DNA from 3 places in the Paenibacillus sp. FSL P2-0089 genome. Region 1 is predicted to be linked to each of the others. Evidence: riboswitches for the same ligand, from Rfam matches in the RefSeq annotation. Region 1 holds a riboswitch; each other region holds the start of a gene.
What was found. A riboswitch is a leader RNA that binds a small molecule or an ion and turns the genes downstream of it on or off. The one in region 1 is predicted to bind cyclic di-AMP.
Positions count from the first base shown of each region.

Region 2: it holds a riboswitch for cyclic di-AMP, as region 1 does, so the genes downstream of both, NST69_RS31940 (C40 family peptidase) here and NST69_RS21155 (hypothetical protein) in region 1, are expected to answer to the same signal.
Region 3: it holds a riboswitch for cyclic di-AMP, as region 1 does, so the genes downstream of both, NST69_RS09985 (alpha/beta hydrolase) here and NST69_RS21155 (hypothetical protein) in region 1, are expected to answer to the same signal.

Region 1 covers NZ_CP152006.1:5,020,665-5,028,241, forward strand. Annotated here, with positions in the region: gene NST69_RS21135 (helix-turn-helix domain-containing protein) at 1-82, shown strand, start outside; gene NST69_RS21140 (substrate-binding domain-containing protein) at 649-1,644, shown strand; gene NST69_RS21145 (alpha-galactosidase) at 1,763-4,057, shown strand; gene NST69_RS21150 (SPFH domain-containing protein) at 4,191-5,621, opposite strand; gene NST69_RS21155 (hypothetical protein) at 5,640-6,137, opposite strand; cyclic di-AMP (ydaO/yuaA leader) riboswitch at 6,529-6,711, opposite strand; gene NST69_RS21160 (TetR/AcrR family transcriptional regulator) at 7,282-7,577, shown strand, end outside.
Region 2 covers NZ_CP152006.1:7,455,184-7,462,760, forward strand. Annotated here, with positions in the region: gene NST69_RS31900 (ATP-binding protein) at 1-1,353, shown strand, start outside; gene NST69_RS31905 (pseudouridine synthase) at 1,340-2,041, shown strand; gene motB (flagellar motor protein MotB) at 2,129-2,950, opposite strand; gene motA (flagellar motor stator protein MotA) at 2,934-3,734, opposite strand; gene NST69_RS31920 (hypothetical protein) at 3,938-4,231, shown strand; gene NST69_RS31925 (4a-hydroxytetrahydrobiopterin dehydratase) at 4,443-4,718, shown strand; gene NST69_RS31930 (cytochrome c) at 4,850-5,206, opposite strand; gene NST69_RS31935 (GNAT family N-acetyltransferase) at 5,334-5,819, opposite strand; gene NST69_RS31940 (C40 family peptidase) at 6,066-6,557, opposite strand; cyclic di-AMP (ydaO/yuaA leader) riboswitch at 6,562-6,704, opposite strand; gene NST69_RS31945 (C40 family peptidase) at 7,093-7,521, opposite strand.
Region 3 covers NZ_CP152006.1:2,440,003-2,447,579, reverse strand. Annotated here, with positions in the region: gene NST69_RS09990 (TrkH family potassium uptake protein) at 1-158, opposite strand, end outside; gene NST69_RS09985 (alpha/beta hydrolase) at 185-1,000, opposite strand; cyclic di-AMP (ydaO/yuaA leader) riboswitch at 1,008-1,141, opposite strand; gene mnhG (monovalent cation/H(+) antiporter subunit G) at 1,140-1,499, opposite strand; gene NST69_RS09975 (Na(+)/H(+) antiporter subunit F1) at 1,489-1,782, opposite strand; gene NST69_RS09970 (Na+/H+ antiporter subunit E) at 1,782-2,264, opposite strand; gene NST69_RS09965 (Na+/H+ antiporter subunit D) at 2,270-3,745, opposite strand; gene NST69_RS09960 (Na(+)/H(+) antiporter subunit C) at 3,742-4,074, opposite strand; gene NST69_RS09955 (Na+/H+ antiporter subunit A) at 4,062-6,914, opposite strand; gene NST69_RS09950 (universal stress protein) at 6,960-7,577, opposite strand, start outside.

The sequences.
Region 1 (7,577 bases):
GGTGTTCAAAAAGGTCACCGGGCTCTCTCCCCGGGATTATATACAGCAGATTGAAGGGAATGCGGGAGGGGAACACACATGATATACCTATGAAGCGTGTGCGGATCTGATTGTGGGACATTTATTTGGTGAGCGTACTGTAGAATGATATGGATGAGATGGCGTAATAATGCGGAAAAGTAGACAGGGCTGCCGGTATAGGCAGCCTCTTTTTTATTTGCGTACAAACGGAATCATGAGCTGAGGCCTAGCTGTTTCCGAAGAGCAAGAGCCGAACAACAAAGTAAGACTTGCTGTAACCTTGGTACGAACTCCTCCTAGGCTTTTTTGGCATCCAGCGGACTCAGATGACGCTATCACGCGAAAAAACCAACTTTTCTTGTGTTTCCGGACTCAGGAGCGCTTATGTTGCCATTTGCAGCTATAAATGAGGAGTAACGGGTTAGTTAACGCCCTCTGAGTCCGCCTGGCCTGCCTAATGGTGTAATTTGGCGCTGATAAGGTCTTTCCAGTCCGCGAGGATGTTGGGGCGGGGCACCCCCTCCCTAATGTAAGCGCTCCTCAAAATCTGCTTGAAAGAACTCTAAAGAGATGATAGGATGAAGACGAATATTTAGTAAATTTATTAACTAAAAAGGCGTGAGCAGCTTGGCAACGATTAAAGACATCGCCCGCGAGGCCGGCGTATCGGCCGCAACCGTATCAAGAGTACTAAATAATGACCTGTCTCTGGCGGTCAGTGAGGAGACGCGCAGCCGGGTGTTCGCTGTGGCCGGGCAGCTTGGCTACAAGCCCTCACGGGTACGGCAGCTGAAGCGGGAGAACGAGCTGGGCAGCAAGACCGTCACGCTTCTGCTCTGGTGTACAGCCGAAGAGGAACGGGACGACCCTTATTACGGCTCGATCCGGCGCGGCGTGGAGCTGCGCTGTGAGGAGCTGGGCATCCGGCTCGGCCAGACGCTGCGCGGACACAGCACGCCAGCCCCGCTCCGGCCCACAGGTGACGGGCTTATTGTAGTTGGCGGAAGCTTCCAGCCGGGAGAGCTTGCGAAGCTGCACCCGGATACAAGCACCACCGTACTGGTCGACCATTATTCGGAGCGCCCGGAATATGACTCCGTGCGGACACATTTCCGGCAGGCTGTCGATCAGGCGCTGGGCCATCTGCTGGAGCTCGGTCACCGCGAGATCGCCTTCATCGGAGGCGGCAGCGAGGAGGAGCGCCGCAGGCATCATTACACCCGGATTATGCAGAGCCAGGGTTGCTATGATCCGGCGCTGATCCGCACGGGAAGCTGGACCAGTGCTGACGGCTACCGGATGATGAGCGAGCTGCTGTTAGGTTCCAAGCGCCCTACGGCCTGCTTCGCTGCAAGTGATCCGCTGGCAGTAGGCGCTCTGCGCGCCCTGCATGATCACGGGATACAGGTGCCTGCCGGGATGGCTGTCGTCGGCTTCGATGATATCGAGATGGCGGCCTATGTTCAGCCTCCGCTGACAACGGTCCGCGCCTATCCCGAGCAGATGGGCAAAGCTGCGGTTCAACTGCTCGCCGAGCGGTTCGAAGGACGCGAAGCCCCTTCGCATTCGATGATCGGCACGAAGCTGATAGTCCGGGAGACCAGCGGCGGGACAGCGGATTAACCGCAGCCCGGCTACCCAGCAATAGTTGTTTTGCCTGTTCCAAGGGTTCCGCAGGAGCAGCACTCAAGTTGGTCCAGATCATCGAACCTTATACCATCACACAAGGAGTGTTATGATCATGAACATTTTTGCAGACGAATCACGAGGATTGTTCCACCTTCAGTCCAAAGATACCAGCTACATTATCCAACTGATTGAAGGTTATCCTGCCCATGTCTACTGGGGAGCGAGGCTTCGCCATGACAGCAGCCTGAACGGAGTGCTTGAGCTGCGCGAACGTGCCTCCTTCTCGCCAACCCCGGTGCTAACGCGGCCTTCGCTCTCTCTGGATGCCCTGCCTCAGGAGTATCCGCAGTATGGAACGAGCGACTTCCGGCGGCCGGCCTATCAGGTTCAGCTAGCGGACGGCACGCGGATCTCTGAACTCAAATATGCAGGATATACCATTACACCAGGCAAGCCGGCACTCGAAGGACTGCCTGCCGTGTATGCGGAGAATGAAGCAGAAGCACAGACACTGGAGCTTACCCTGAAAGATGACTACGCTGGTCTAACGGTTAGACTGCTCTACACCGTATTCGCCGATCATAACGCGATTACCCGTTCCGTCCGCTTCGAGCATAACGGCGAAGCCCCGCTCCGGCTGGAGCAGGCGCTTAGCGCATCCGTCGATTTCGCCGATTCCTCTTACGATACGCTGCATCTGAGCGGCGCATGGGCCAGAGAGCGCCATGTGCAGCGCCGTCCGCTTACTCCGGGTGCTGCCTTGTCACTGGAGAGCCGCCGCGGCTCAAGCAGCCACCAGACCAATCCGTTCATTGCGCTGCTACGTCACGGCGCAGATGAAGACCAGGGGGATGTCTACGGCTTCAGCCTCGTCTACAGCGGCAGCTTCGCCGCCACTGCTGAGGTTGAGCAGTTCGGACAGACCCGTGTAAGCATCGGGATTAATCCGTTCGACTTCTCCTGGCTGCTGGAGCCGGGCCAATCCTTCCAGACCCCGGAGGCCGTGCTCGTCTATTCCGGTGAAGGTCTCGGCGGAATGTCGCGTACCTATCACCGGCTGTACCGGACCCGGCTCTGCCGCGGTGTTCACCGTGATCAGGCCCGGCCGATTCTGGTCAACAACTGGGAGGCGACTTACTTCGACTTCGATGCGGACAAAATCGCAACCATCGCCAAAGCAGCAGGCCCGCTCGGCATTGAGCTATTCGTCCTTGACGACGGCTGGTTCGGCAGACGCGACAAGGATAACAGCTCACTCGGCGACTGGTTCGAGGACCGCCGCAAGCTGCCTGAAGGTCTGGCGGATCTGGCCGGCCGGGTCAACAAGGAAGGCGTACAGTTCGGTCTATGGGTGGAGCCGGAGATGGTCTCGCCGGACAGTGAGCTGTACCGCAAGCACCCGGACTGGTGCCTACATGCCGCAGGACGCCGCCGCACGGAAGGCCGCAACCAGCTCATCCTGGACCTCTCCCGTCCGGAAGTCTGCGACTATCTGTATGAGACCTTAAGCGCCGTATTTTCCAGTGCCCCGATCCGCTATATCAAGTGGGACATGAACCGTAATATGACCGAGATAGCTTCTGCCAAAGCCAGCCCTGAGCGGCAAAAAGAAACCGCCCACCGCTATATGCTGGGGCTGTACAATTTGCTGGAGCGCCTGACCTCGCGCTTCCCGGACATTCTGTTCGAGAGCTGCTCCGGCGGCGGCGGCCGGTTCGATCCGGGAATCCTGTTCTATATGCCGCAGACCTGGACCAGTGACAACACCGATGCGGTAGAACGCCTGGCGATTCAGTACGGCACCAGTATTGTCTATCCAGCCAGCAGCATGGGCGCACATGTGTCTGATGTTCCGAACCATCAGGTAGACCGCATCACCACCCTAGCTACACGCGGGGATGTGGCGATGAGCGGCAACTTCGGTTATGAGCTGGACCTCACAAAGTTCACCGAAGCGGAGAAGGACCTGGCTACCCGGCAGATTGCCCAGTACAAGGAGATCCGCACACTGGTGCAGCAAGGGGATATGTACCGCCTGCTGAGTCCGTTCGAGGGTAGTGGCGACACCGCCTGGATGTTCGTCAGCGAGGACAAGACCGAAGCCTTCGTCGCTTATTTCCGCGTGCTGGCCATACCGAATCCTCCGATCTCGCGCCTTACGCTCAAAGGACTCAATCCCGAGCTGGATTATGTCATTGAGACGGGGGCAAAAGGCAGCAACGGGCATGTCCACGGCGGCGCAGAAGCCTCTGCACCTGCAGATGGCGTCAGCTCCGCTCCATTCCAGCCCGCCTTTGACGGCACAGCGCTGGGCGGTGACCGCCTGATGCGTATCGGTCTTGTGGTCTCCGACCTGCGCGGGGATTACGCCAGCTGCACCTATCGCCTGAGAGCGGTGCAGCGCTGATCTACAGCTTCAGACATGCCATAGGCGTCAGCCTCCTTTTGGAGATTGACGCCTGTTTTTTTGTGGAGAGATGCAGTCAGGAAGGGGCTTGCTGCCGTTTCATTAACTACTTACTGCCTCCCCTACTCCTCTTCTACTCCTGTCCATGCTCATGATCCCGGCCAAGTAACCCGCTGAGCGCCTCAGTCACGTTCATGCCGGTAAGTGTCTGGGTCAGCTCTGGAACCTGGGCCATGATTTTGGCGATATCACCCGTAATCTTGTTCACGCCTGAGGAAGCCCCGTCCTGGGAGATGACGGTGATCTTATCTACCTTGGCCAGCGGGGAGGCGATTTTCTCAGCCAGCTCGGGCAGGATTTTCAGGAATTCCACAGTCAACGCGGCTTGCGTGAACTGCTTATAGGCTTCCGCTTTCTTCTGCAATGCCCCCGCTTCCGCCGCTCCGGCGAGCTGGACGATCTCCGCATTCGCCTTCCCTTTTGCCAATTCCGCCTCCGCTGTTGCCAGTCCGCGCTTGGTCGTCGTAGCGGCTTCGGCTTCCGCCTCCAGAATCTGCCGCTGCTTGGCGGCTTCCGCTCTCATAATTGTCGCCTGATTCTCCGCCTGGGCCGGCTTGATCACTGTCGCCTCCAGCTCCCGCTGTCTCAGCTCCACCTCAATCTCCCGGACCGTCCGGTTGGCCTCGGCCTCCATCTGTGTGATTTTGACCTGTTCGGTAACCAGCGACTGCTTGATCTTATTCTGCTGCAATTCGTACGCCAGATCCGCCTGTGCCTTCTTCACCTCGGTCTCCAGCTTGAAGTCCGCCTGCTTAATGTTCAGCTCCTTCTCGAACAGCGATTCCTTCGCACGGGCAGCGGTTCCTGCTTCAATCGTCGCCTGATGCGCATTGGCTTTGGCAATGGAGGATTCCTTCTCCGCCTCGGCCTGCTTGATCTGAATATCGCGTTCGGCTTCAGCCTTGGCGATGCTGGCATCACGGCGAATCCGCTCAATCTCAGGCACCCCCATATTGTCGATGTACCCTTTGTCGTCGGTAATTTTCTTGATGGTGAAGCTGACGACCTCCAGCCCCATCTTGTCGAGATCCTCTGAGCAGGTCTCCCGCATCTTGCTGTTGATTTCGTCTGGGGTCTTGAGTATAGATTCTACACTGAGCTGCCCGATCAAGCCGCGCAGATGGCCTTCCACCGAATGCAGAATAATCGTCTCGCGGTCTTCCTCCGGCCGGTCAATGAACTGCTCGCTGGCTGTGAGAATAGCGGTTGGATCGCTTTTGATCTTAATCTGGGCGACCGCCTCCAGGTTCAGCTTGATGCCCTGGCGGGAAAACATGGCCTGCGCCGGGATCACATCGAAGCTCATCAGCATCATGGAGATGGTTTTATTGTTCTGGAAGCCGGGGATGACGAATGTCCCTCCGCCCTGAACCACTCTTTTGCCGCCGAGACCGTATACGATCATGGCCTGATTGGGCGGAACCTTTTTATACGCGGTCACAATACTGGTTAACGCCAGCAGAATCACAACAACAATAGCTCCGGTTACATATAAAATTAACATTTGCTCCGACACTCCCCGTTAGTTTTGTTCCATTTCCCTCTCGAACAAAGTGACCGCTGCGATCCCCTTATCCGTCTTCACAATAATCACCCGATCGCCCCGCAATAGCGACTGACCGGATTCGGCCCGCACGCCGATGGAGCGCATGGTCCCGTGCAGCACATACTTCATCTCTCCCACGGCCCCATCCGCTGCGGCGATGCTGATATAGCCGAGCTGGCCTGCCGGATCATAATCGAGTTCACTCATACTGCTGTCATACCGGGTCATCACCCGGGCCAGTACCGTGTAGAGCAGGATGCCCGGCAGCAGGGCGATCAAGGTACAGACCAGTACCACGGTGAGCAGCTGCATCCCGCTGTACTTGACAAGCATATACCCCGTGCCGCCCCAGACGGTGACAAACACCATCAGCGGAAGAATCGGGAGAAAGCCCGGCCCCCCAGCATCCCCTCCCCCTACATGCAGGTGGCCTACCAGACCGTGCCCATGAATGCTGCCGCTTAGGATAAGCACGAGGCCAACCCAGAAGCAGACGATAAATACAGTAGCGATGGGAACCCCTCCTTTCAATGTAATATGGCTATAAGAAAACTGACTGTAGTGGCGATGCGGAAACTGACTAATGTGGTACATAAAAAGACTATTGCGGCATATAAATGACTAATCAGTGTTGTTATAAGATTAAATTGTGCTTCCACCTGTCACTATTGCCCCTAATTTCCACTTTAGGCTGCTTGGTTGTGTATGGCAGAGGCGCAATTGGATTCAAGGGCACTTGTGCTCTTCATTTCTGCATCCAGCCCATTTTCAGGGCATTCAGTGGGATTAATCCCCTTCCCTACACAGCAAAAAGACCACAGCAGCAGCAGGGCTCTCCGTGGTCGGTTACTCGATCATGGCGCTCATCCTCTCTCTTCGAGGCTTACGGGGTTAGCTGACGGATTCGGGCAGCGAGATTGCCCTACCTCACCAGAGCCATAGTAGCACACTGGCAAGGATTCACCCCGGGTACTCAGCAGCCTATCCTTAAGCCACCTGCACCAGTTGGTTCCCCCGTTCCCGTTACGGAATTCAGCCATTTCAAGAACAGTGTCATTTCATTCGGTTGTTGATTGAATCTTACGCCTGCAGCCATTTAATGTAAAACCTCACGGATGACAAAAGAAGTCAATAATGCTGTCCCTTCGTGAATGAAGGCGCATTCTTCAGCTCTACTCTTATCCGCCCGGGGATTTGCTCGCGCTATCGTCTGTTTACACCCATGTTACTCTTCCTCTCACGTACTGCTCATTTGCTCACCTAATCCCCTCCCACTCTCATACTCACTTATTCCCCTACTCTTACTCCCACACTAACTCTCACTTACCTACTCACTCATCTACTCACTCATCTACTCACTTACTCACTTACTCTCCTTCACTTACTCCCACTCTAGCTCTCACTCCTCATTTACTCACTTACTTCCCACTCCCTTCCCCACGCCCTCCTAACTTAATCTCCTCCCCCCACCTTTCTTTCTCAGTCCATTACTCCAAATTTAAAATATTCACATTTCCGTCACTCGATGCTCATTGTGCAATCTTTCCCTTTGAGCAATAATAGAACCTATAGATTCTATAGAGCTTATAGATTTCAGGGAAAGGAGGAACATTTACTTTTGAATTCCAAACTGAATCTGCGGGACAAAAAAAAAGAAGCCACCGCCTATGCCTTAGCCGTAGCGGCCTTCGAGCTTGCGCTTGAGCATGGCATGGATGGCTTCATTGTGGATGATGTTGTTCAGAAGGCTGGATATTCCCGGCGGACTTTTGCGAATTACTTCTCCTGTAAGGAGGAGGCAGTCGCCGCCTATTTCATTGGCATTATTGCTGTCCAAGAGAAAGAGAATAACCCGCTGGCTGCTCTGCCGTCGGATGCTACACCGCTCGATGCCCTGTACAATCTGCTGAAGCT
Region 2 (7,577 bases), 2.4 Mb from region 1:
CAGCTGTTCAATAATATCACCACCTCGGTCCTGCTGCTTATTATCTTTCTCTTGGCGAGTTATGTCCTGGCGGGTGTTGTTACACGCCCGATTCAGGATATACTGGCTAAGGTCAATGATGTGGCCAAGGGCAAGTTCGAGCCCCCGCTAAATGTATCCAGCCGCGATGAGCTTGGACAGCTGGCCCAGCGCATTAATGCGATGACCTCACATCTGCTGCAGCACACGAACCGGCTGGGGCAGACACTGGAGGAGAACCGTGCGGTTAAGGAGCATCTGGAGTCGGTCATTAACGGCACTTCGGATGCCATCCACACGGTGGATATGGAAGGGCGGATCATCAGTACGAACAGAGCGTTCGAGGATCTCTATGGATGGGGCGCTGCGGATGCTCTGGTCAAGCCGCCTTATCTGGTTCCGGCCACTGTGCAGCAGCAGGAGAGTATACGATTGCAGCAGCTTAAGGACGGGGCATCTCTGCCGCCTGTGGAGACCGTCAGGCTGAAGCGTGACGGTTCCCTGGTAGAGGTCAGCGTCAGCAGCTCGGTTATCCGGGATGAAGAGGGCCAGCCGCAGTCGGTTGTCCATGTATCCCGTGACATGACCGAGCGCAACCGGATCGAGGAGCTACTCAGACGCTCGGAGAAGCTGACTACAGTCGGCCAGCTTGCCGCAGGCGTTGCCCATGAGATCCGTAATCCCTTGACCACCCTGCGGGGCTTCCTGCAGCTTCAGCAGGAGAAGAAGGTTCTCGTTCCGCTGCATATAGATCTGATGCTCTCGGAGCTGGACCGGATCAATATGATTGTCAGTGAGTTCCTGATTCTAGCGAAGCCGCAGGCTGTTCATTTCCAGCAAAGGGATCTGCGGCATATTGTCGGCGATGTCATCTCCCTGCTGGACAGTCAGGCCCACCTGTTCGGCATTGAATTCACCACACATTTCTCGGGAGTACCCGCCATGGTGCACTGTGAGGAGAATCAGCTGAAGCAGGTATTTATCAATGTAATCAAAAATGCGATCGAAGCGATGCCGGACGGAGGAACGATTACCGTGGAGCAGCAGGAGCAGGATGATTCTGTGGTTGTTGTGATCACGGATGAGGGCGGAGGCGTCCCTGAGGATATGCTGCCCAAGCTGGGAGAACCGTTCTTTACGAACAAAGAGTCCGGAACCGGTCTCGGCTTGATGGTCAGCCAGCGGATCATTCAGGCCCATAAGGGCAGCCTGGAGATTAGAAGCGAGTATGGCCGGGGGGCACAGGTAATTATCAAGCTGCCTGAAGCGAAGGAGCCAGTACCTCCGGCCGTTATGAATATAGAACGGAGTGAAGACGAACATGAGAATCAATAAATTCATCAGTGAGACAGGCTATTGTTCACGCCGTGAAGCAGACAAGCTGGTCGAGGGAGGGCGGGTCACCATCAACGGGGAGCCCGCTATGCTGGGCAGCCAAGCCGAGGCCGGAGATATTGTCCTGATTGACGGCCAGCCGCTTCAGACGGGCAGCAGGATCGTGTATATCGCGCTTCATAAGCCGGTTGGCATTACCTCTACTACAGAAGCACATATTCAAGGCAATATTGTCGATTTCATAGGGCATGAGGAGCGGATTTTCCCGATCGGGCGGCTCGACAAGGATTCAGAGGGATTGATTCTGCTGACCAATGACGGTGACATTGTTAACAAAATTTTACGCGCAGAAGGCAAGCATGAGAAGGAATATGTGGTCACTGTAGATCGACCCGTCACGCCTTCTTTTCTGACCGGTATGTCCACCGGCGTGAAAATTCTGGGCAGTAAGACACTTCCCTGTGAAATTACGCGTATTAGTGAGCGGGTATTCCGTATCGTGCTGACTGAGGGCAAGAACCGTCAAATCCGCCGCATGTGCAGTGCCTTCGGTTATGAAGTCCGGCGGCTGCAGCGCATCCGGGTAATGAATATCCGCCTTGGCGCACTGAAGACTGGAGAATGGCGGGAGCTGTCCCAGGAAGAGAAGCAAGAGCTGGGGGCTATGTTGAACTATCAGCTGCAATAAGATTATAATGCCCATACCTATAATAAGAGCTGCTCCGATAGACCCTGGTAGGGCCGTTCGAAGCAGCTCTTATTTGTTTCCTTACTATCAGGGAGCTGTTACATTAGAGACATCCGTTGTCTCCGCAGCAGCGTCCTTATATTTACGCAGGATGGATACTTCTACCCGGCGGTTCTTGGCCCGCCCGGCAGCCGTAGCATTGCTAGCGATGGGATGATATTCGCCAGAGCCGGTCGGGCTGAACTTCGTCGGGTCCAGGTTGGGATTCAGCAGCAGAATCTTCATGAACTCAAGGGCACGATCTACACTAAGATCCCAGTTCGAGGAGTACGTGCTGTTGGAGATCGGAACATTATCGGTATGCCCCTGCACCAATACTTCATAATCAGGGAATTGCTGCAGCATAGTTGAGATCGACTTGGCCAACTGGCGGGATTCATCTTTCACTACAGCCTGTCCCGAAGCGAAGAGGGCATTGTCGCTAATCGTGATCATCAGCTGGGACTGATTCAGCTTGGTGCTAAGCAAGTCAGTCATTCCGTTGTTCTTGATGTACTGGTCGAACTGCTTCTTCAGCTTCTCCAGATCCTCCTGCTCCTTGGCACGGAGCTTGGACAGATCGGAGGTGCCGGTGTTCTTGGAGATCACGCTGTTCATTTTATCCTGCTTGCCCTGGTCCAACTGGGTGCTGGTCGGAGAATCCGACCGGTACTCCAGGACGCCGCCGCCGCCGCTGAGCGCTGAATTGAAGGCTTCAGCCATTTGCTGGAACTTCACGGCGTCCGTAGCGCTCATGGCGTACATAACAAGGAACAGAGCAACCAGCAAGGTCATCAGATCGGAATAGGGAAGCAGCCAGGATTCATCGGCATGCTCTTCATGTTCCTCATGCCTAGTCTTTTTGCTCACTGGAAGCCCCCTCCTTCTCGCTCAGCTTGGCACGCTCGGACGGAGTCAGGAAGACGGACAGCTTCTGGTTAATAGCTATGGTAGACACCCCGGACTGGATGGAGAGCAGACCCTCCACCATCATCAGGCGGACTTCAATCTCACGTTTGGATATCCGCTTCAGCTTGTTGGCCATAGGGTGCCACATGACATAACCGGTGAATATCCCGAGCAGGGTTGCAATGAAGGCACCGGCAATCGCGTGGGCCAGGACGTCCATATTACTCATATCACCCAAGGCGGCAATCAGCCCGATAACAGCCCCGAGTACCCCTAGTGTAGGGGCATACATCCCGGCCTGGGAGAAGATCAAGGCTCCGGCTTTATGTCTGTCTTCAGTGGCATGAATATCTTCCATTAATACATCACGGACGAACTCCTGATCATTGCCGTCAATAATCATCCGCATGCCGTTTCGGAGGAAGTTATCTTCAATTTCATCGACATTGGACTCCAGAGCCAGCAGCCCTTCGCGGCGGGTAATGGATGCCCATTCCATGAACATGGTAATCAGTTCGGGCTTACCGACCATCTTTTTCTTTGTAAACAGGATCTTCAACAGCTTAGGGAAATTCTTGACTTCCGACATCGGAAAGGCCATGAAGATGGAGGCAGCCGTGCCAAGAAAAATAATGACATAGGCAGCGGGGTTGTTCAAGCTTGCAAGTGGAGCATGCTTGAGTATCATCCCCCAGATTACTGCGATCAGACCAAACACCAGGCCTAGAATTGTTGAGATTTCCATTTATGCACCTCGTCCATGAGAATTAAGAAGTGATCGACTAACCGCGTAATTCGTCCTTGAACCGCGGGAGAACACTCTGTTCGTAACCAAATCACGTATATTCTTCTTTATCGACATCATTCCCTTTTTTGTGAAGTGATTTTTTCGGCTATAATAGATAAGGTAGGTTATTATTCATCAGCGAAGAAAACGGAGTGATTGATGTGGGAGTTAAGCATGGCAGGGATTACGGTGAAATTCTGGTTGAACTGACAGGAGCCGTTGGACGGATTGCAGACGGGTACATTTTTTTTGAAATGGAGCCTGAAGAGTGGACGAATCTGCCGGAGGAATCGAGGCAGGAGGTCTGGGAGGCGCTTGCGGAAGATCTGTTCTACGCGCTGGGCAACGAGCCGGTCATTCAGGTGGGCAGCGGAGTTGTGATGTACGATAAAGAAACACACCGCATTAATATTCTGCTGGGCGATGAGGATCTGGCTTCGGTCGTTCTTGTATAAAGCAGGGGAAAAATGCGGCAGCGGGTTTGTCCCGGGCATCCGGCCATGTTAAAATTGGAAGTGGAGTACTAATTGCCGGGATGTCAGAATACATTTAATCAAAAATCTTTGGCCTGGCACATCCCTTGGACTTTCAGAAGCTGAGGGATGTTTTATTTGAAGGAGAAGAGCAGGCTGAAGGAACCGTTAACTTAGCAAGGGAGGAAACGAATTGCAATTAACTGAGGAACAACTGCAGGAGCAGATCGGCAAGCTTGAGGGCTGGAAGCTGGAGAGGGATAGGCTGGTGCGCAAATATATGTTCAGTGAATATATGAAGGGAATTGCCTTTGTGGATGAGGTAGCGACAATTTCGGAGGCCTTTGACCATCACCCGCATATCACCATTGATTACAAGACGGTTGTTCTGCGGCTGGCTGCAGATGTGGAGAAGCTTGATCTCCGCCAGGCGCATGAATTTAATGAGGCATTCGAGAAGACCCGCTAGAGGACAAGGCCCCTATGGAGACAACAGGAATATCTAATTAATAGAAATGCCCGTGCAAGGATCGTTCGTTATCCTCGTCACGGGCATTATACATTTAGAATGAGGAGCATGGTGTGAGTACAGGTTGCGGATTATTTCTTCTCGGCCAGCCATAGGGCTACATTCGCAATCTCTTCAGGGGCCAGCCTGTCTTTGAAGGGAGGCATCTGTCCGCGCCCCTTGGTGACTATGCTGAAGATCTGAGCTGCGTCATGCGAAGCGCCTTCCTGCTGCAGGCTGGGTCCCGCCCCGCCCTGAAGCTGGTCTCCGTGGCAGGAGATACAATTAGCCTTCACTGTGGCTTCTGCGCCCGCAGCGTCCAGCACAACCTCCGGCATGGTCGGCTTGTTCTGCTCCGCCACCTCGGATTTACCGGGTAGGGTAAACATTAAGATTACTGCAAAGGCACAGGCGGCAAAAAACAAACCGCTCATGATCCATTTCTGCATCTGCATCCGTCCCTCCATGTAAGCTGCTGTCTCCATTATAGCGGATGGTGAAGCGTTATCATAGTATGTGTGTCAAAAAAATGAACACAAATGATCCATTTTTTGCAAAACTCTCTTGTCTCCGGTGCTATTCCTCATAGACCATGCAATAAAAAGGCTTATTACCGATCGGAGTGCGGCGTTCATAGGTATCCGTTATGGTGAACCCGCATTTCTGGTAGGCGCGGATGGCGCGCTGGTTCCAGGTCAGCACCTCCAGGTCGATCTCACATTCCGGGTAACGCGACCGTGCTGCCTGCACAATAGCCTTCATGAACAGATGTCCCATTCCATGGCCGCACAGCTCGGGCCGCATTCCGACACCAAGCCGGACTACCCCCTCCATCGGAAAGAGCTGGGCGAAGCCGCACAGATCCCCCTCTCCATTCACAACCGATACATATTGCTCACTTCGCAGCTGCGGGTCTCCGAACTCCACGCCCAGCGCCTGCATCTGCTCCCAGGACATCCAGCCGTAAATATTATACGGCGGCTTGTAGCTCCACTCACAGATCTCAGCGGCATGCTGCGGCTCCATAGGCACCACGTAAAAGGTTAGCGGGGAGCTAATCATTGGGGGAGGCCTCCTTCCAAGGGACATAGATTCATTTCTTCTATTAATTATATACAAAAACAGCCAGTTTCGACGCAATTTCCTTACGGAAATGCAGAAACTTGACAAACGGCAAAATATATTTTCCGAAAGCGCAGAATCAGTGTTTTACAAATATAGAGAGGGGTAAGTAATTTTATAGACAAAAAAAGCCCTTCTCCAAGATTTCGGCAAAAATCTCGGAAAAGAGCGTTAGGTTACAAAGGATTATTGTACATCATCGTTGTCTTGGGAATCCGAAGCTACAGTCTTGTAGGCATCTGTACTCATGATTCGCTTGGCGCCAACGTAGCGGTTGACGTAATAGCTGTCACTCAGCGAACTGATGGTTACACCACGTGAGGAAGAGGCATGGGCGAATTCGCCGTCACCAACATAAATACCTACATGGGATATGCCCTTACCGCTTGTATTGAAGAATACAAGGTCGCCTGGTCTCATCTCGTCACGGGACACGGCAGTGCCCATCTGATACTGGGAGCCGGATTGATGGGGCAGGTTAATGCCGATCTTATCAAAAACATACATTGTAAATCCGGAGCAATCAAACCCGTTAGTTGATGTACCGCCGGACACGTATTTGGTTCCGATGGCTTTGTCGATCACTTTATCCATTTTGGAATCCGCGAAAGCGCTTCCTGCTCCGATGGTGAAGATAATGGACAAGCTTAGTACTGCGGCTGCTAGCTTCTTCTTCAAAAGTAAATACCCCTTCCAATGCCTACGAGGTTAGCTTAAGGGTTCGGTTGAAGGTCCCCTATGACCCCTCTTAGAATAGGAGGTCAATTCACCCAAAGTGGTTCCCCCGTTTCCCTAATTCATTAGGGAACTCGGCACGACTGTTGATTAGGATTAGCGGTTCATTCAATACATGACAAAACCTTTGTTAAAATCGATTCAATAATTACAAAAATGTTACTAAAAACTCACTGCGATAATTGTAACAAAGACTAAGGCGCTTGGCAATCACTTATAACATATTAATGCATCTTTTTTGCTGTTTTTTAGAGTTATAGCCCTTTCCAAAGACTCATATCTATGCGCAGGGGTTAATTTATATGATTATTTCTTTGTTTTTGCAAGAAAATGCTGTTTCAAGGCTGCGAATTCAGTGTAAAAGGTAGAATAAGGAAAAGGAAAAACCCGGAAATGATTACGGCAATAATCATTCCGGGCTCGTATAAGTTACATTTAGTTGTTAGAGGCTGAAATATTCGGGGTATGCTTCAAGGGTTCAATCGTAAGCGACAGCTTGGTAGGCTGTTGTGCTCATTACTCGTTTGGCGCCAACGTAGCGGTTGGCCCAGTAGGACTGGCTCATCGAACTGATGGTTACACCACGTGAACTTGAGGACTGTGCGAACTTCCCGTTTCCAACATAAATACCGACATGGGACACTCCGTTACCCAGGGTATTGAAGAACACGAGATCACCGGAACGCAGATTGCTCTTGGATACACTTGTTCCAACTTTGAACTGTGCTTTGGAGGTACGGGGCAAGGTAAGCCCGACATTCTTGAACACATACTTGGTAAATCCGGAACAGTCGAAGCCGCTGGTGGTTGTGCCCCCGGTTTTATACGACGTTCCAATGGTTTTTGAAATCACAGTATCCATCTTGGAATCTGCGAAGGCACTGCCCGCTCCGAGTGTGAATACCATCACAAGACCCAGCGCTGCTGCGGTGCATTTTTTCTTGAAATTCTGACTAATCAAAA
Region 3 (7,577 bases), 2.6 Mb from region 1:
GCTGCCAGCCACCCTATACTAAGTCCGCTGGACGAAGATATCGGCAAGGCCAGCAGCACTGTACCAAGAAATATAGGGACTGCAAAACCGAGTAAAATGATTCTGGATGAGGTCAGTTTGAGATTTGTGATAAAGGATGAGATTTTGTTAAAGAACATATCATTGGCTCCCATTATAATTCAAGTTAGTTGCCAGCTGCCGCCCGCTGAAAACTATGCTGTTCCCTAAGATAATCCAGTAATATACGGTTGAAGAGCTGGGGTTGACACAGATGAGTCGGATACATCGCATCCTCAAGGATCGCCAGACGGGCAGACGGATACTTGCTGGCTGTTCTTTTCACCTGCTCCAGCGCCCATTCATTCTGATTCCCGGATACAACAAGAACAGGAATCTGCAGCCGTAATGCGAACCCGTAGCTGTCCGTTTGTCTAAGTGCCAGCCGCTGCTTAATTAATTCCGTTGTCCGTTCATGCACAAGCTCTTTCCTGAGAATATGATAAGCCGAGAGCCACTTATTGTAGGTGATGCGCAAGGAACGGACGAACATTTCGGCAGGAAGATAATGGGCCGCCCATGCGCAGACCTCAAAGATTCCTTTCATTTTACTGCCTCTCGCCGTGTAATCCTCCTGAAAATAACTGTCCACCAATACCATATTTATTATCCGTTCAGGGTACAGATAGGCGAATTTCTGGGCGAGCACAGCACCACTGGAACAAGCTACGATAACAGCCTTCTCTACAGATAAAGCGTCCAATAACAGCTTCAAATCTTCACATTGTGTGTCTACGATCCGGCTGATCTCCACATCCATTTTACCCGATTGCCCGTTCCCTCTCAAATCGAATACGATCACTTTGGCACGCTTGCTGAAATAATCCGCTTGCGGCTCAAACAGATGATGAGAGGTCGAATAATCATGAATAAAAACAATAGGCAGACCGCTGCCCGACATCTCATAATACAGCGACGTTCCATTCACTTCAATATGCGGCATATACAGTGCATCCTCTCATGAACGCTTGCGGGGTTAGCTGCCGGATTCGGGCCTGAAAGTAGCCCTACTCGTTTTTCCCGAGATTCACCCCATGTAACCTGGTTCCCCCGCTTCCTATAAGGAATTCAGCGATTAACTATTATTTTACAGACGTTTCCTTGCTTTCTTCCCCCAGCACCTTCAGGTCATCCTGAACGCTTCCCTTCCATAAGGGCACTCCGGAACGGTAGGCAGCCCGGCCATTTAAGTGACCTGCTACCGGTGAAGTGATGAATACAAATACAATCGCCAGCAGAAGCTTGACATTAACCGTTCCGTCTTTGAACCAAAAGTACAGGAAACCTCCTGTCAGCAAACACAATACCCCGAAGGTTGCACTTTTGGTAGCCGCATGTGAACGCAGATAGACATCGGGCAGCCGGACTAAGCCGAAGGCACTTAAGCCGCAGAAGACTGCACCCATTACCACAAGAATAGAGCTAATCAGTTCACCTGTCATTGGGGTTCCCTCCATCCTCTATAACGGCTCCCCGTTCAATATATCTGGCCAGTGCCGTAGTACCAATAAACGTCAGAATTCCGATAACCAGAATGACTTCTATAAAATCCTGGGTATCCAGCAGCATACTGAAGACGGTTATCATAGCGAGTACATGAATGCCGATCGTATCGAGTGCGGCAACCCTGTCGGAGCGGGTTGGCCCTTTCAGGAGACGGAACAGGCAGGCCAGCATCGCCAGAGCCAGAATGATCATGGCCACGGTTAGCATAACTGGGATCATTAACGGGTCACCTCCCTGATCGCTCGTTCGAAGGTGCCTCTAATCTGCGTGACCAGCAACTGAGCATCTTTAATATCAATAGCATGAATGTACAGCGTCTTGCCATCCTTCGACACATCAAGAGTCAGGGTTCCCGGTGTCAGACAAATCAGGCACGAGAGCAGTGTGACCTCCCAGGGCGTGGCCAAGGCAGTCTCATAAGCAAAGATACCGGGACGTATAGCCAGTTTTGGACGGATGATATGGCCAATGACCACGAAATTCGAGACCGTAAGTTCACGGGCAAAGATCAGCAGAAGCTTCAGTACAGCCCATATACGTATGAGATAGAAGGTCCGGGGCTGGGACCTGGATTTCCTAAATAACAGTAAAAGTCCGATGCCCAGCAGATAACCTACTAAGAAGCTTGAGCCAGAGCCATTGTTATTTATCGCCATCCACAGAAAGGCAATCAACAGATTAAACAGGAATTGTAAGGCCATATTCACTACTCCTTCATTATGGCTTCAATATATAGCGCAGGTGAAGCCAGAACCTCGCCAGCCTGCGATACATAAGTATACACATACTCCGCTCCGATCCCCATGGCAATCACAAGCAGCAGCAGGCCGGCAGCCACAGCCGAAGCAGCCTTCAAGCTCACCTTAGGCTGCTCTTCCTTGGGTTCATTTCCCCAGAAGGCCAGCCTGAACACCTTCATCAGGGAGAACAGCACCAGAAAGCTTGATCCCAGACCGATGAGGGACAGCGTCAGCATCCCCTCGGACAACGCTCCACGGAGGATCATAATTTTGCCGGCAAAACCGCTAAGCGGCGGAATCCCCACCAGGGCGAGCGCCAGAATAAAAAACATCCAGCCGAGGAGCGGATACTTTCGGATCATCCCGCCCATACTGCCTAGCCGGTCAGTTCCGGCTGCGGATATAATCATCCCGCCCAGAATAAACATAAGTCCCTTGGCCAGCATATCGTGCAGCAGATAGAAGACTGCCCCATTCATTGAATCTGCAGTCCCTGCAGCGAGCCCAAAGGCTACAAATCCAACGCTGATAATGACGTTATAATTCAGAATCCGCGGGATATCCCTATAAGCCACTGCCCCCAGGCTGCCCAGGATCATGGTAGCAGCAGCCATCCAGACGATCCAGTCATGAGTGAAGCCGGGATCGTTCACGAACAACAACGTGAAGGTGCGGATGATTGCATAGAGTCCTACTTTGGTCAGCAGGGCACCGAACAACGCTCTGACAGCCGCCGGAGGTGCACTGTAGGATCCTGGAAGCCAGAAGAACAGGAATAGTCCTGCCTTCAGGGAGAATACAATCAAGAACAAAACAGCAATCACATTAAGCACGCCGCCTTGTCCCGCTTCAGCGATACGCTGGGACAGGTGCGCCATGTTGAGCGTTCCTACCGCTGCATAGAGATAAGCTACCGCAGCTACGAACAGTGTCGAGGATACGATATTAATAAGCAGGTATTTCGACGTTTCTCTTAGCTGAAGCTTGGTCCCACCGAGTGAGATGAGCGCATAAGAAGAAATCAGCATGACCTCAAAAAAGACAAACAGGTTGAAAATATCCCCCGTAAGAAACGAGCCGTATACCCCGACCAGCAAAAACTGAAAGAACGTATAGTAATAGAACCGCTCCCGCTGCTCTCCAATACTGCTGAAGGAGTAGCACAGAATCGCAAAACTGACGATCGAAGCCATCGTTACCAGCAATACAGCAAACATATCACCTACAAATACAATGCCATACGGAGGAGCCCAGCCCCCCATCTGCAGGGTCAGTATGCCCTCGGAGTGGACACGTGTAACCAGCAGCACCGCAATCAGAATGTTAAGCAGACCGCTGAGCGCACTAATCACGCGCTGAAGCCGGATTTTCTCTTTGAGAAAAATCAGGATGACAGCCGTAGCCAGCGGAATGAGAATCGGGAGCACCAATAGATTGCTCATTCGTTGTCCTCCTTAATGCTGTCCATTTCATCAGTACCCCGCGTCTGATAAGACCGGTATGCGAGTACGAAAAAGAAGGCTGTGACCCCAAAGCTGATGACAATGGAGGTTAGAATCAGCGCCTGCGGCAGCGGATCAACATAGGTATCCGCCTTGCCTAGTACAGGGGCTGCCCCCCTTTTGAGCCCGGCCATCGTGAGCAGCAGCAGATGGACTCCATGCGTCAGCAAGGAGGTTCCCAGCACAATGCGCAGCAGGCTTTTGGAGAGAATCAGGTAAACACCGATCATGAAAAGAATTCCGACCGCTACCGCCATTACGAGTTCCATTTCTTCTCCCCTCCGATCGATAAAATGATGGTCATCGTCACGCCGACTACAGCCAGGAATACACCAAGGTCAAACAGGACGGCAGTCGCCAGCTCCGTATCGCCAAGTACAGGCAGATGGAAGTGGCCGAACGTGTGACTTAGAAAAGGAGCGTCAAACAGGAATGAACCTGACGCTGTCAGAATAGCCAGCATGAGCCCGGAAGCTGTAAGCAGCCGGTAATTCACTGGGAGCACCTTACGTACCTGATCCATTCCAAATGCGATTGCAATAAGCATAAGTGCAGCAGATGCCATCAAAGCCCCGATAAAACCTCCCCCGGGATGATTATGCCCGGCAAAGAACAGATACAGGGAGAATATCAGAATGACAAGGACAATCCCCTTGGAGATCGTCTGTAGAATCACATCATTGCTGCGCAGCGGCAATAGTTCTGTCTTGGCGGGCTCCAGCGGCGGCAATTCCGTCTCCATTCTCAGATGAATCAGACCATAAATGGCCAGTGAGGCGATGCCAAGCACCATGATTTCAAACAAAGTATCAAACCCGCGGAAATCTACCAGGATGACGTTGACCACATTCTTTCCGCCAGCCCGGTTGTAGCTTTCCTTCAAGAAATACTCGGAGATAGGTTCAAAAGGACTGGTACCCATAGCCGCCAGAGCAATCAACGTCATCGTGATACCAGCTCCAGCCGCAATAATCAGATTGGGCAGCTTAAAGCGCAGAGGCTCCTTCTGCTTCTTCAGCTTCGGTAAATACCGGAAACAAAGAAGGAACAGAATGACCGATACGGTCTCTATAATCATCTGTGTGAGTGCAAGATCCGGTGCCCGGAAAAGAACGAAGAGCAGCGTCACCATATACCCCACACCACCGGTGAAAAGAATCGCGTTGACACGTGACTTGGCAAATGGAACTGCAAAGGCAGCCAGCAGCATGGCTGCTACAACAGCCAATTCATAAAAAGACAATGAGGCATACTGATCCATACCAAAGCTAATGCCCTGCTGCCGCAACAGAACTGTGAGTAAGGAAATGATGAAAAAGCTGAAAATATAGAGCAGGTAATGGCGACCCGAACCAGTCATATAAGCATCGGTTAAGCGTCTTGAACCATTCTCGAGCAGTCTTAACGAGAAGTCATACATACGGCTCAGTGCATTGGTTCCGCCGGCTTCACGGTCTAGAACACGTAACCGGGTATAGATTCTAAACAACAGCGTACCTGCTGCTATAACACCGAGGGTCATGAAGATTTCTGGTGTCCATCCATGCCAGAAATGAATAGAAACCTCAAAGGCTTCTTCCGGTGCGAGCAGCCCCGAATGAATGGAAGACATTGCCGGTTCAATCAGCGTGGCAGAGACCAGATCAGGGAAGAAAGCGAACACTACTGCAAGTGAAATCAGAATCACGGGTGACAGTAAGAGACCCAGTGGAGCTTCATGCGGAACCTTATCCAGTTTGTCTTCCCTCAGCTTGCCGCGGAAGGTCTTGAAGACAAAGATCATGCTGTATACAAAGGTAAATACACTGGCAATCCAAGCAATCACCGGAAAGAGCTGTGTCCAGTATCCTGAGCTCAGGATGTCAAACTCCCGGATATTGAGTACAGAAGTGAAGAACATTTCTTTACTAAGGAATCCGCTGAATGGCGGCAATCCGGCCATAGAGAATGTCCCGATCAATGCGATAGAGAAGGTGACCGGCATGAGAGACATAAGCCCTCCAAGCTTGCGCAGATCACGGGTACCCGTCTCATGGTCAATGATGCCCACAACCATAAACAGACTGCCTTTAAATACAGCATGGTTAATGAGATGAAAGAGCGCAGCTGTAGTAGCCATCGTATAGAAAACCGCATCCCCCGTACCGGTAAAGAAGGCTGCCGCCGACCCGAGTCCTAGCAAAGACATGATCAAGCCGAGTTGACTGATCGTGGAGTATGCAAGTAAGGCCTTGAGATCGGTTTGCCGGATGGCTTTGAACGACCCATAGATCAGAGTTACCAGTCCTGTGACAGAAACCAGCCAGAACCACTCGGATTGTCCGGCATACAGCGGGGTGAGCCGCGCTACCAGATAGATCCCCGCCTTAACCATGGTCGCCGAGTGAAGATACGCACTGACCGGAGTCGGCGCTTCCATGGCATCAGGCAGCCAGATATGGAACGGAAATTGGGCAGATTTCGTAAAGGCTCCCAGGAGAATAAGCAGCATGGACGGGATAAACATTCCACTTTCTGTCAAGGTCCCTGCCTGTGCAATAATCTCGCGGATACTATAGGTGCCGGTCATTACATATAGCAGATTGAATCCGGCAAGCATCGCCAGACCGCCGAACACCGTGATCAGCATGGACTTCATTGCTCCATAGGAGGATCTTTCCCGGCGGTGCCAGAAGGCAATAAGCAGGAACGAAGATATGCTCGTCAGTTCCCAGAACCCATACAACACCATCAGATTATCTGACAGCACCACTCCTAACATTGCTCCCATAAACAGGAGCAGGTATATATAAAACTGGCGGATCCCCTCCATGAGCTTATCGAGATAATAAATCGAATAAAGCACAACCAAGGCACCCATTCCGGTAATCAGCAGGACAAAGAGCAAGCTGAGCCCATCCAGTACCAGCGAGATATTCACCCCAAAGGATGGCATCCAGGTGATACTGTTCTCAATAGGCTCTCCCGCCCGGATGGCCGGAATTCTCGTCAGGAAATAAATAAAGAGAGCTACGGGAAGGGGCAGAGCGATCCAGCCCAAGTGAAACCGTTTATTTTGCTTCAGCAGCAGCATTAGCGCAGCCAGCAAAAACGGAAGCAGGATAATCATATGCAGCAAGGCTTAAGCCCCCTTTCTAGTTTTGGTATAATCCTCTTAACGGGGCTTCACCCATTCGTTCTGTACAATTCTCAAATATTGCGCTTCACCGTTGCTGACGAATTTGAACAGGCCGGTATTGAAATCTGTATCGAGCTCACGAAAGAAAACCCCCTTCATGGCTTCATTCCCATCCGGTTCATCCATAAGGATATGGCGGTCGCCTTCTTTGACCAAATAAGCAGAGAACCCTTGCTCATGGGACTGCTCGAGCAGCTCCGGATACCGCTGGACCGCAACGATATGAAGATCAATCGGACCCATCCGCTCCAGCAGCTCATTAATGAAGCTTCCCCGTGTAATCTCCTGCCACAGCGTTTGGCTTGACTGTCCGAGTACAATTTGTGTAATTTTGTTATCCTTTGCAGTCTCCACAATCACATCAACCGTTTTTTTGCCGTTACATTTGCGGATCACAAATTGTCCGCCAGCCTCCTTGGTCTGATTCTCCCAGCCAGACAAGTACTGCTGCTTCTCCCTGTTGTATTCATTGTCCCCGGATGCATCTACAGTGAGTACCATCAGCGGGGCATTGAGCAATCTGGCCAATTGTCCTCCCCGCTGTATCAACCGCTGCCCGTGCGGCCCATAATGCACACACACCATGATGCTCTC